DNA from 4 places in the Streptomyces sp. bgisy027 genome. Region 4 is predicted to be linked to each of the others. Evidence: riboswitches for the same ligand, from Rfam matches in the RefSeq annotation. Region 4 holds a riboswitch; each other region holds the start of a gene.
The links. A riboswitch is a leader RNA that binds a small molecule or an ion and turns the genes downstream of it on or off. The one in region 4 is predicted to bind cyclic di-AMP.
Positions count from the first base shown of each region.

Region 1: linked by a shared signal. The riboswitch ahead of AC3ETA_RS12375 (M23 family metallopeptidase) and the one ahead of AC3ETA_RS29260 (M23 family metallopeptidase) in region 4 are both predicted to bind cyclic di-AMP.
Region 2: linked by a shared signal. The riboswitch ahead of AC3ETA_RS24865 (peptidoglycan DD-metalloendopeptidase family protein) and the one ahead of AC3ETA_RS29260 (M23 family metallopeptidase) in region 4 are both predicted to bind cyclic di-AMP.
Region 3: linked by a shared signal. The riboswitch ahead of AC3ETA_RS07520 (C40 family peptidase) and the one ahead of AC3ETA_RS29260 (M23 family metallopeptidase) in region 4 are both predicted to bind cyclic di-AMP.

Region 1 is NZ_JBYIVZ010000009.1:193,415-196,598, reverse strand. It holds gene AC3ETA_RS12380 (M16 family metallopeptidase) at 1-1,170, shown strand, start outside; cyclic di-AMP (ydaO/yuaA leader) riboswitch at 1,383-1,548, shown strand; gene AC3ETA_RS12375 (M23 family metallopeptidase) at 1,561-2,346, shown strand; gene AC3ETA_RS12370 (GntR family transcriptional regulator) at 2,535-3,184, shown strand, end outside.
Region 2 is NZ_JBYIVZ010000024.1:125,657-128,840, reverse strand. It holds gene AC3ETA_RS24880 (DUF6126 family protein) at 1-3, shown strand, start outside; gene AC3ETA_RS24875 (tyrosine-protein phosphatase) at 17-814, opposite strand; partial or broken gene AC3ETA_RS24870 (GH36 C-terminal domain-containing protein) at 965-1,204, shown strand; cyclic di-AMP (ydaO/yuaA leader) riboswitch at 1,504-1,669, shown strand; gene AC3ETA_RS24865 (peptidoglycan DD-metalloendopeptidase family protein) at 1,674-2,612, shown strand; gene AC3ETA_RS24860 (SGNH/GDSL hydrolase family protein) at 2,858-3,184, shown strand, end outside.
Region 3 is NZ_JBYIVZ010000005.1:197,647-200,830, reverse strand. It holds gene AC3ETA_RS07520 (C40 family peptidase) at 90-1,262, opposite strand; cyclic di-AMP (ydaO/yuaA leader) riboswitch at 1,271-1,440, opposite strand; gene pcrA (DNA helicase PcrA) at 1,795-3,184, shown strand, end outside.
Region 4 is NZ_JBYIVZ010000032.1:20,526-23,709, reverse strand. It holds gene AC3ETA_RS29270 (dihydrofolate reductase family protein) at 1-1,101, shown strand, start outside; tRNA gene AC3ETA_RS29265 (tRNA-Met) at 1,215-1,288, shown strand; cyclic di-AMP (ydaO/yuaA leader) riboswitch at 1,618-1,775, shown strand; gene AC3ETA_RS29260 (M23 family metallopeptidase) at 1,787-2,812, shown strand; gene AC3ETA_RS29255 (PrsW family intramembrane metalloprotease) at 2,935-3,184, opposite strand, start outside.

The DNA of each region.
Region 1 (3,184 bases), on a different contig from region 4:
CGCGCCCTGTCCGAGGGCACCGACAAGCACACCGCCGAGGAGTTCGCAGCCGAGCTGGAGCGCTGCGGCGCCACGCTCGACGCCTACGCCGACCACCCCGGCGTCCGGGTCAGCCTGGAAGTGCCCGTCTCCCGCCTGCCCAAGGCGCTCGGCCTGCTCGCCGACGCCCTGAGGGCGCCCGCGTTCGAGGACAGCGAGGTCGAGCGCCTGGTGAACAACCGGCTCGACGAGATCCCGCACGAGCTGGCCAACCCCTCGCGCCGCGCCGCCAAGGAGCTCTCCAAGGAGCTGTTCCCGGCGACGGCGCGCATGTCCCGCCCGCGCCAGGGCACCGAGGAGACCGTCGCCGACATCGACTCGGCGTCCGTACGCGCCTTCTACGAGCGGCACGTACGCCCCGCCACCTCCACCGTCGTGGTCGTCGGCGACCTCACCGGCGTCGACCTCGACACCCTGCTCGGCGACACCCTGGGTGCCTGGACCGGCTCCCCGGGCGAGACGCGCGCGGTCGCGCCGGTCATCGCGGACGACACCGGCCGGGTCGTCATCGTCGACCGCCCCGGCGCCGTCCAGACGCAGCTGCTGATCGGTCGTATCGGCCCCGACCGGCACGACCGCGTGTGGCCCGCGCAGGTGCTCGGCACCTACTGCCTCGGCGGCACCCTCACCTCCCGTCTGGACAAGGTCCTGCGCGAGGAGAAGGGCTACACCTACGGTGTGCGGGCCTTCGGCCAGGTGCTGCGCTCCGCCCCGGACGGCACGGGCGCGGCGATGCTCGCCATCAGCGGCTCCGTCGACACCCCGCACACCGGTCCGGCCCTGGACGACCTCTGGAAGGTCCTGCGCGGTGTAGCGGCCGAAGGCCTCACCGACGCCGAGCGGGACTTCGCCGTGCAGAACCTCGTCGGGGTGGCGCCGCTGAAGTACGAGACCGCGGCGTCCGTGGCCAACACGCTGGCCGACCAGGTCGAGCAGCACCTGCCCGACGACTACCAGGCGACGCTCTACCAGCAGCTGGCCGCGACCGGCACGGTCGAGGCCACGGCGGCGGCCGTGAGCGCCTTCCCGGTCGACCGTCTGGTGACGATCCTGGTCGGTGACGCGGCCGAGATCCGGGAGCCCGTCGAGGCCCTCGGCATCGGTGAAGTCACGGTCGTGGCAGCCGAGTAGAGGACGGGCTCGCGCCGTCCGGCGCACGCGCCTGCAGAGGCCCTGGTGACCTTTGAGTCACCAGGGCCCCTTTATGCCCGAATTGAGGGAGAGGCTGCCTGTCTGGCCTGTGGGATGCGCTACAAAAGCCGCGATCCGTTTGGGGATTGAAAGACGCCGCGTTTAGCGTCTTCCGGGCTGTTCGTCAGGCAGTGCGCCGCGCCCGCGGCACCGGACAGCCATCGCCGAGTCCCCGTACGGCGCGAGCCAGGGGAGCCGGGGACCCACCCGTAGTCCCTGGGGTGAATCGGACGCCCGCGCGAGTCGCGAGGGGGTCCGTAGGAGACCTTCCTGCTCCGAACCCGTCAGCTAACCCGGTAGGCGAGAGGGAAGGAAAGGATCAGCCACTTCATGGCGTTCACCTGCGCCACGGGGAAGAACCGCCCCACCGGGAAGCACCGTAAGCCCGGCCGGTTCGAGCGCACCACCGCCCGCGCGGCCGGAGTCGCCGCGCTCACCGCCACCGGAGTCGTCGGCACCCTGGCCGCCCCCGCGCTGGCCGCCGAGCCCGCCGCGGAGCAGACCGGCCTCATCCCCGTCGTCACCGTCGAGAACTCCATCGCGGACCAGATCGACGCCCAGGCCATCGCCCAGGAGCGGGCCGCCGCGGAGGCCGCCGCCGCGAAGAAGGCCGCTCAGGAGGCCGCCCGCGAGAAGGCGGCCGCGAAGGCGAAGGCGGAGCGCGAGGCCAAGGAACGTGCCGCCCGCGAGGCCGAGCGCAAGCGTCTGCTGTCGTACGTCGCCCCGATCGCCGGCTCGTACGTCTCCACCGGCTACAAGTCCGGCGGTGCCGTCTGGTCCTCCGGCAGCCACACCGGCGTCGACTTCCACGCCGCCGCCGGCACCTCCGTCCACGCGGTCGGCTCCGGCACCGTCGTGGAGGCCGGCTGGGGCGGGGCGTACGGCAACAGCATCGTGATCAAGATGAACGACGGCACGTACACGCAGTACGGCCACCTGTCGTCCATCGGCGTCTCGGTCGGCCAGGCCGTCACCCCCGGCCAGCAGATAGGCCTGTCCGGCGCCACCGGCAACGTCACCGGGCCGCACCTGCACTTCGAGGCCCGCACGACGCCGGAGTACGGCTCCGACATCGACCCCGTCGCCTATCTGCGCGGCCACGGCGTGAACGTCTGACGCCACCACCGCAGCGTCCTCGAAGCCCCGGCTCTCAAGCCGGGGCTTTCGCTCTTTCCGGACGTTACGCTGACCAAAAAATATCCATGGATTCCGGCCCGCCGTCGGAAATTCCGGCCGGTTGCAATAGAGTCCTCGGGAACACGTCATTCGTCGACGTTTCACGGGGATTAAGGCGGAGGTCGGTCATGCGTATTCCGGCGCACTCGGTGTGCACGGCGATCCGGGACGACATCGTCGCGGGTGTCTACGAGCGCGGCAGCCGGCTCACCGAGGAACTGCTCGCCCGCCGCTACGGCGTCTCCCGAGTCCCCGTGCGGGAGGCCCTGCGCACCCTGGAGGCAGAGGGCTTCGTGGTGACCCGGCGCCACGCGGGCGCGTGCGTCGCCGAACCGACCGAACAGGAGGCCGCCGACCTGCTGGAGATGCGCGGCCTGCTGGAGCCGCTGGGTGCCTCCCGGGCCGCCCAGCGGCGCACCGAGGCCCATCTGAAGGTCCTGCGCGGCCTGGTCAGGCTGGGGCAGGAGCGGGCCAAGCGGGGGAACAGCGACGACCTGCGCTCCCTGGGCAGCTGGTTCCACGAGACGCTCGCCCAGTCCACCGGCAGCCCCGCCCTGACCTCGATACTGGCCCAGTTGCGCCACAAGATCGCCTGGATGTACGCCGTGGAGGCGCCCGCCGATCCCGTGGAGTCCTGGACCGAGCACGGCGCGATCGTGGACGCGGTGGCGCGCGGTGACGGCGAACGCGCCCGCGCGATCACCGCCCTGCACACCGAGCGCTCCCTCGCCGCGCACCGTCTGCGGTTCGGCACGGGCGGTGAGCGCGCGGAGCGTGT
Region 2 (3,184 bases), on a different contig from region 4:
TAGGCCGGGCGCGGCCTCAGTCGAGCAGCCGCTCCCGCAGCCGGTCCCTGGACTCGGGGCTCAGTCGCAGGCCCCGCTCCAGATAGGTGTCGACGCCGCCCCACGTCTCCTCGATGGTCTCGAAGGCAGCCGTCAGATACTCGGCCCGCGCGTCGAACAGCGGGCTGAGCAGTTCCATGACCTCGGGCGAGTAGGCGGAGGCGTCGCTGCCGCTGCGCCGCACCTTGTAGCGGCGGTGCTTGGCGTTGGACTCCAGGTAGTCGGTGACGATCGCCTCACGCTCGACGCCGAGGGCCAGCAGGGTCACGGCGATGGACAGACCCGCGCGGTCCTTGCCGGCCGCGCAGTGCATCAGCGCCGGGACGCTGTCCTCGGCGAGCGAGTGCAGCACCTGGGAGTGTTCGCCGGTGCGCTCCTTGATGATCGAACGGTAGGAGACGATCATCCGGTTCGCGCCCTTGCCGTCCGACAGGATCCCGCGCAGTTGGTCGAGGTCGCCGTCCCGGACCATCTTCCAGAACTCCGCGCCGTCCGCCGGGTCGGAGAGCGGCAGGTTGACGTTGCGCACGCCCGGCAGCTCGACGTCCGGCCCCTCGAGCTTCTGGTCGGCCGCGTTGCGGAAGTCGAAGATCGTGTGCAGCCCCAGCGAGCCGAGGAAGTCGGCGTCCTCGTTGGTTGCGTGTGCGAGGTGGCCGCTGCGGAACAGCACTCCGTGCCGCACCCGTCGTCCGTCCACCGTGGGCAGGCCGCCCACATCGCGGAAGTTGCGAACCCCGGCCAGTTCGGGCTCGGTCGACGGGATCTGCTGCGTCACGGGGGCTCCTCCCAGTCAGCCCCGGCGGCGCGGCTCGGCGATGCGGCCGACGGGGTGCGCTCTCGACCATACGACATGGATTCCAGGGCCAAATTGGATTCAGTGCCAATCGGGACGAATGCGGACGGAATTCCGCGACCCGCTCGTGTTGAGGTGGGGGAGTGGGTGGCGCCCTGCAAGGAGGTCCGGCCTCCGGTGCCGCGCGGCGACCTGCACCGGCCGCGGCGCCCCTTCCGGCGCTCCGGTTGCGGGGGTCTGGATCCGGCAGTTGCGTATGAATGCCTTGAAACGGGTGAAATTCACCGAGGGGCCGTACTGGTGCATCACGGACTGCGCGCCGACTTGAAGGGCGACCTCGATGCGGCAGTTATTCGACTCCGTCGCATCTAGGTGTTCTGTCCGAATTGGCACCTTCATTCCAACTCGCCCTGCGATAAAGAAAGCTGGAGCAGTGTCACGTGAGGAGCGTCATAGCCGTGACGGTGCGTCGCCCGTCATGTTCACGTAATTCATGGGCTTTTCAAGGGGCTTTGAGTCGGGCGGCGCCCCCGCATTTCACGCACGGTGACGGCTAATTCCCACAACGGATCAACAGGAACGCATTCGGACGGAACCTCTCACTTGTTCCCATGCGTCTTCCTCGCTTACGTTCACGACCAATCCGGACGGACGCCCAATCCTGCCGCCGCTCGGATTCCGCGCAAACTCACCCGTGCACGGCAGGAGCGGGGGACCCACAGGTAGAACCGCCTGTTCCGGTCTCCGGAACGGCTAGGGGTCAAGTCGCGCCTCGGCGCGGCCGGGCATCTCCAGCCCGCACCCGACAGCTCACCTCGCAGGCGCCGGAGAGGAATTCGTCATGCCCGCGAAGGGTAAGCATCGCCGTCCGAAGTCCCTGCGCTTCACCCGCTCCATTGCCGTCGCCGGAACCGGTGGCGCCGCTCTCGCTCTTCCGCTCATGGGAGCCACCGGCGCCCACGCCGCTCCCTCGCAGTCCGTTGCGGAAAAGGCCGTTCAGTCCCTTCCGATCGCCGGCCAGAAGACCGCCGACAAGAAGTCCGCTCACAAGAAGACGGACGTGCGGACCTATTCGGTGAAGGTCGGCGACTACCTTTCGAAGATCGCCGATGAGCAGAACGTCAGCGGTGGCTGGAAGAAGCTCTACGCCGACAACCGTGAGGCCGTCGGCTCCGACCCGTCGCTGATCCACCCGGGTCTCAAGCTCGCCATCGGCGGCAAGAAGGCCGCGACGACCGCCCCCAAGTCGTCGCCCTCCAAGCCCTCTTCGGCGTCCAAGTCCTCCTCGAAGGACTCGTCCGCCGCGAAGTCCGCCACGCCGAAGAAGGCGCAGAAGGCCACCAAGGCCGCCGGGACCACCAGCACCGTCAACGGCTTCTCCGCCCCGCTGTCCGGCGCCTCCCTCGGCACCGGCTACAAGATCGCGGGCAGCATGTGGTCCAGCGGCTACCACACCGGCGTCGACTTCGCCGCCGCCACCGGCACCCCGCTGAAGGCGGTCGGCGCGGGCACCGTCGTCTCGGCCGGCTGGGGCGGCGCGTACGGCAACCAGGTCGTCATCCAGCTCGCCGACGGCTACTACGCCCAGTACGCCCACCTGTCCTCGCTCTCGGTCTCCAGCGGCCAGACCGTGACCGCGGGCCAGCAGATCGGCCTCTCCGGCGCGACCGGCAACGTCACCGGCCCGCACCTGCACTTCGAGATCCGCACCACGCCGGACTACGGCTCGGACGTGGACCCGGTCGCCTACCTGCGCGCCAAGGGTGTCGCCATCGGCTGACGCGGCCCCACGCCAGAACCACCTGCCTGACACGCGGCCGAAGGCCGGACCTCGATCCCCGGGTCCGGCCTTCGGCATGTTGCGCCCACAACACCCCTGTTCAGAGGCTTATTCCACGTTTGGTGAACACTTTAGGAGTGGCTTATCTCACCGATCGTCAACCCTTTCCTACGGTCGCGTAGGTCACATTCGAAGGTGAATCATGGGTCGATGTGGCAGACGATTCGAAGAGTGACAGCAGCGCAGTGATCGGGTCGTACGTTGCGGTGGGGGACAGCTTCACCGAGGGCGTCGGCGACCCCGGCCCCGACGGCGCGTTCGTCGGCTGGGCCGACCGGTTCGCGGTCCTGCTCGCGGACCGCCGCCCCGAGGGCGACTTCAACTACACGAACCTCGCCGTACGCGGCAAACTGCTCGACCAGATCATCGAGAACCAGCTCCCGAAGGCCGCCGAACTGGCCCCGGACCTGGTCTCGTTCTGTGCGGGCGGCAACGACATCATCCGACCCGGAACCGACCCCGACGAGGTCGCCGAGCGCTTCGAGCGGGCGATCGTCCGGCTCACCTCGGCC
Region 3 (3,184 bases), on a different contig from region 4:
TGACGCCCGCCGCTGCGGGCGGACACCCTCGGCACGGCCCCTTGCCGCCCCGTGGGCGACTGCCAGTGCCGGGGGGCGTCCGTTCCCGCTCAGGCCGGGCGGACCACGCTGTGGATCGACGACTCTCCGTCGTAGTAGATCGACTCCTCGCGGACGTACGTGCCGGGTTTGGGGGCGTGGATCATCATGCCGTTGCCGATGTAGATGCCCACGTGGGTGACGTCGTCGTAGAAGAAGACCAGGTCGCCGGGCTGGGCGCTGGAGAGGGGGACCGTGGTGCCGGCGTTGACCTGGTCGTAGGTGACGCGGGGGATGTCGACGCCGGCGGCCTTCCAGGCGGCCTGGGTGAGGCCGGAGCAGTCGTAGGAGTCGGGGCCGGTTGCGCCCCAGACGTACGGCTTGCCGATCTGGGAGCGGGCGAAGGCCAGGGCCTTCTCGGCCTTGGTGGCGTAGGAGGAGTCCGCGGAGGATGAGTCCGAGGTGCCCGAGTCGGCGGGAGGCTGGGTGCTCTCCTGCTGCTGGGCGGCGGCCTCCTCCTGGCGCTGGCGCTCGGCCTCCGCCTGCTGGCGGGCCAGTTCGGCGGCCTTGCGGGCGGCCTCCTCCTGCTTGCGCTTCTCGATCGCGGCGAGGCGGGCCTTCTCCTCGGCCGTCAGCTTCGAGAGGAGCTCGCGCGCGTCGGAGAGCTTCTGCTGGACCGTGGCCTTGGCGGACTTGAGGTCGTTCTGCGAGTCGGTGAGCGTCTCGAGGCTCTGGGTGGCCTCCCGGCGCTTCTCCATCGTCTCGGACTGCTGGGTGAAGTAGTCGTCGACCGACTCCTTCTGACGGCCGGTCATCCGGTCCATCAGCTGCGTCTGGTCGAAGTAGTCCTGCGGGTTGTCCGCGAGGAGGAAGGTCGCGGTGTCGGGGGCCGCGGCGCCGGTGCGGTACTGGGCGGCCGCGTTGCGGCCGAGTTCCTCGCGGGCTTCGTTGAGCTTCTGGGTGCGCTGGGCCACGTCGTCGAGGAGGGTGTCGACGCGCTTGCGCTGCTTCGCGGTCTTGTCCTTGGCCGCGTTGTACTTCTCGGTCGCCGACTCCGCTTGGCGGTAGAGGTCGTCGACCTTCTTCTCGACCTCTTCGAGGCTGGGCTTGTCGTCCGTCGACGGGCTGGCGTTGGCCGTCTGGGACAGCAGGGCCACGGACGTGAGGGCGGCCGTGGCGAGGGCAGGGGTGCGTATGCCTGCTACGCGCGTACCGGCGGGACGCGACTTGCGGTGCGACGCCAAGGGAGGCGACTCCTTCCACGTTCCGCCTACCGAGTTAGCTGTCGGGTTCGGGCGGGTGGTTCGGAAGGGTTGCCCTACGGCCCGTCCCCGGGAGGGAAGTCGGGCCGATTCACCCCAAGTTCGGTGGGTCCCCGGCTCCGGTCGCCGTGAGGCGCGCCGGACTCGGCGGAGGCCGTGCGGCCCGGCGTCGTTCGCCGGTGGGGGTCGTACGGCCTGCCCGGCACGGTAGCCAACTCGTGTGGCCCCTGTGAAGGTTGATGTTCGATATGCCCGATACATTTTCGTGACCTTGGTCCAGAACGCGACGGGCGGTGGTTGGTTCGGGGGAGCGTGCGAGGTTTTGTGGGCGTGAGGGGTGAGTAGGTTGATTTGGGAGTGTCGATGCCCGTCTGGGGTGGCCGGTTGCGGGTTGCGGTGGGGCGGTTGCTGGGAGTGAGGGAGGGGGTCGGGGGGTGATCGTCGGGGGTTCGGGGCTGTGATGTTTCGAGGGTGGGGGCGGGCTGTCAGTGCGGCGGCCTAGACTCGGAGAGCGATGAGCAGCCTCTTTGACGACAGCTTCCTGGCGGACCTCCAGGCCCCTCGGGCCCACGAGGAAGAGCACCCGCCGCCGCCCGAGGACGAGCACGCTCCGGAACCGGTTCCGGACGATCTGTTCGGTGGGAAGTTCGACGTGCCACCGGACCGGGACGACCACTACCGCGACGGCGCCCCGCGGCCGGTCATCGACGCCGCGGCGCTGCTGGAGGGGCTGAACGACAACCAGCGTGCCGCCGTCGTCCACTCCGGCACCCCGCTGCTCATCGTGGCCGGCGCCGGCTCCGGCAAGACGCGTGTGCTCACCCACCGCATCGCCCACCTCCTCGCCGAGCGGAACGTGCATCCGGGGCAGATCCTCGCGATCACCTTCACCAACAAGGCCGCGGGCGAGATGAAGGAGCGTGTCGAGCAGCTCGTCGGCCCGCGTGCCAACGCGATGTGGGTGATGACGTTCCACAGCGCGTGCGTGCGCATCCTGCGCCGGGAGAGCAAGAAGCTCGGGTTCACCTCGTCGTTCTCGATCTACGACGCCGCCGACAGCAAGCGGCTCATGGCGCTCGTGTGCCGTGATCTGGATCTCGATCCCAAGCGGTACCCGCCCAAGTCCTTCAGCGCCAAGATCAGCAACCTGAAGAACGAGCTGATCGACGAGGAGGACTTCGCCGCCCAGGCGACGGACGGCTTCGAGAAGACCCTCGCTCAGGCGTACGCCCTGTACCAGTCGCGGTTGCGGGAGGCCAACGCCCTCGACTTCGACGACCTGATCATGACGACGGTCAACCTGCTGCGCGCCTTCCCGGACGTCGCCGAGCACTACCGCCGGCGCTTCCGCCATGTGCTGGTGGACGAGTACCAGGACACCAACCACGCCCAGTACGCGCTGGTGCGCGAGCTCGTCGGGACCGGCGAGCACCCCGTCGACGTGCCGCCGAGCGCGCACGACGTCCCGCCCGCCGAGCTGTGCGTGGTGGGTGACGCCGACCAGTCGATCTACGCCTTCCGGGGCGCCACCATCCGCAACATCCTCCAGTTCGAGGAGGACTACCCGGACGCGACGACGATCCTGCTGGAGCAGAACTACCGCTCCACGCAGACGATCCTGACCGCAGCCAACGCCGTCATCGAGCGCAACGAGTCCCGCCGCCCCAAGAACCTGTGGACCAACGCGGGCGCGGGCGCGCGCATCACCGGCTATGTCGCGGACACCGAGCACGACGAGGCGCAGTTCGTCGCCGAGGAGATAGACCGACTGACGGACGCGGGCGACGCGAAGGCCGGCGACGTCGCCGTCTTCTACCGGACGAACGCCCAGTCCCGTGTCTTCGAGGAGATCTTCATCCGCGTCGGGCTGCCCTACAAGGTGGTCGGCGGGGTCCGCTTCTACG
Region 4 (3,184 bases):
GCCGTCTCCCTGGACGGCTACCTCGACGACACCACCCCCGAGCGCCTGCTGCTGTCCAGCCCGGCCGACTTCGACCGGGTCGACGAGGTCCGCGCGTCCGTGGACGCCATCCTGATCGGCGCCGGCACGATCCGGGCGGACAACCCGCGGCTGCTGGTGAACTCGGCCGAGCGGCGGGCCGCGCGGGTGGCGGCGGGCAGGCCGGAGTACCCGCTGAAGGTCACGGTCAGCGCGTCCGGCGAGCTGGACCCGGCGGCGAACTTCTGGCACACCGGCGGCGACAAGATCGTCTACACGACGGAGAAGGGCGCGGAGCGGCTGCGCCGGGAGCCGGTCGCGGCGGACGTCGTCGCGCTGGGGCCGGAGCTGGACTGGCGGTCCCTGCTGGCCCATCTGCGCGAGGCGCGCGGCGTCGAGCGGCTGATGGTCGAGGGCGGCGGCACCGTCCACACGCAGCTGATGACACAGGGGCTGGCGGACGAGTTGCAGCTGGTGCTGGCGCCGCTGTTCGTGGGCGACCCCGAGGCGCCGCGGCTGTTCGGGCCGGGCGGCTACCAGGGCGGCCGGCTGCGGCTGCTGGAGTCGCGCCGTATCGAGGACGTCGTACTGATGCGCTACGCGCCGACGGCACCCGGCACCGGCACCCTCCCCTCCGCCGCGGACCGGCACTGGCTGGCGCTGGCATGCGAGCTGGCGGAGCGGTGCCCGCCGTCGGAGACGGCCTTCAGCGTCGGCGCGGTGGTCGTCGCGGCCGACGGGAGCGAACTTGCGCGCGGGCACTCCCGGGAGGGCGGTGATCCGCATGTGCACGCGGAGGAGGCGGCACTGGCGAAGATCGCGGCCGGGGATCCCAGGCTCGCGTCCGCCACCGTGTACAGCAGCCTGGAGCCGTGCACCCGCCGCTCGTCCCGGCCCGTGCCCTGCGCGCGGCTGATCCTCCGGGCGGGGGTCCGCCGGGTGGTGACGGCCTGGCGGGAGCCGGACACCTTCGTGGCGGGCGCCGACGGGAGCGGGATGCTGGCGGCGCAGGGCGTGGAAGTGCTGGTGCTGCCGGAGTACGAGGAGCGCGCCAAGGCGCCCAACGCCCACCTGCTGCCCTGACCGCCCCGGTGTGACGCGGCCCGCACCGCTGACCGAGACGTACTGGTCAGAACGGCCCCCGGGAAAAGCCGTGTGCTTCGGGCCCCGCGGATGGCGTACTATGGATTCACCGACGCGGGGTGGAGCAGCTCGGTAGCTCGCTGGGCTCATAACCCAGAGGTCGCAGGTTCAAATCCTGTCCCCGCTACTGAAGGCTCAGGGCCGGAACTGATTCAGTTCCGGCCCTGAGTGTTTTCCCGTACTCCCGTACTCCCGTTGCCGCGGGGCTCGGTGTGCTTTCGGATCGCCGTCACCGGGGGTGATCGGACGACCGCCCTCCGCATAACAACTGACACGCCGTCAGTATCGATGTGGCATCTGAGGTTTGGCCAACTCGCCCGATTTAGGCCGCTCGTGACCCGTAAGTCCGGGCGAAAATCGTTAATGATCAAGAGGAACAGCTTGGAATCCGCACCTCGCGTCTATTAACGTTCGATAACGCAGCGCGGTCGTCCCAGCCGTCACAAGAGGCGGCTCCGTGCGCACGCGCCGAGTCCCGCAAGGGAGCCGGGGAACCACCACCCTGGGGTGAATCGCGCGAATATCGCCGGGAAGTCACGGTTGATATACGCGCGTAGGAGACCTTCCTGCTCCGAACCCGTCAGCTAACCCGGTAGGCGAGAAGGAAGGAAAGGAGTACGCCCACGTGGCGTCCAACCGGCCTGCTCCGCAAGCCCCGTTCGTGCCGAGTCAACGCGACACCGACACCTTCGGCTACGACCGTTACCGCACCGACGAGGGCCCGTTCGAGGAGTGGAACCCCACCGCGGAGTCCATTCGCCCCGTTCGTGGCAGGCACCGCGTCTCCAAGCAGCGTGGCGGGGGACTCGCCCGCAGCTCCACGGTTCTCGGCGTCGGCGTCATAGCCGCCGTCGGCGCGGGCGGCATGGCCAGCGCGAACAGCGGCAAGCCGCCGGTCGCCATCACCATGCCCGACCTGCCGCTGATCTCCGACGACTCGTCCGAGCCCGCCGAGGACACGGCCACCGCGCTCAGCACGATGGGCGAGACCACCGAGCAGACCGCGCAGGGCACCTCGGACGCCGGTGAGGCGCTGCGCAGCCGGATCATCGCCCAGGCCGAGCTCCAGCAGGACCAGATCGACAGCAAGGCCGCCGCCGCTGCCGTCGCCGCCGCCGAGAAGGAGGCCAAGGAAGCGGCCGCCAAGGCGGAGAAGGAAGCCGAGGCCAAGGCCGCCGCCGCGAAGGCCGCCGCCGAGGAGGAGGCCCGCAAGAAGGCCGAGGCCGAGCGCCTCGCCGAGTTGGCCAAGCAGTACACGCTGCCGACCTCCTCGTACACGATCACCTCGACGTTCGGTCAGGCCGGCGCCTACTGGTCCTCCGGGTACCACACGGGCCTCGACTTCGCCGCCCCCACCGGGACGCTGATCAAGGCGATCCACTCCGGCACGGTCACCTTCGCCGGCTGGGACGGCTCCTACGGCTACAAGACCGAGATCACCCTCGACGACGGCACCGAGCTCTGGTTCGCGCACCAGTCCTCGATCAGCGTCAGCGTCGGCCAGAAGGTGAACACGGGCGACGTCATCGGCCGCGTCGGCGCCACGGGCAACGTCACCGGCGCCCACCTGCACCTCGAGGTGCACCCCGGCGGCAGCACCAGCGGCATCGACCCGATGGCCTGGCTCCAGGGCAAGGGCCTCAACCCCTGACCCACCCCGAGACGGGTATCCACTTCTGATCCCCGGCGGTCCTGGCGACGACCCCCCGACGCGAGGACCGCCGGTTTCGGCATGCCCCAGGGCCTGTCAACGCCCCCTGAGCCGCGGCCCGGTCACGTCCGGTACGGGTTGTAGGCGGGGTATGGCGACGGGCCGTACCCCGGCCCGTCGACCTGGCCGTAGGACTGCCAGTGGACCGGCACCGGTGCCATGTGCGGGTGGCCGTACCCGTGCTGGTGCCCCCGCCAGGACTGCTCGGCGGCCGCGTGCTCCAGGGCCGGGCGGGCGAACTCCCGGCGGTGCCACAGCGCGTGCAGCAACTCCTGTTCCCGTACGACGAAGTCGGCGCCGGCCCGGCCGCGG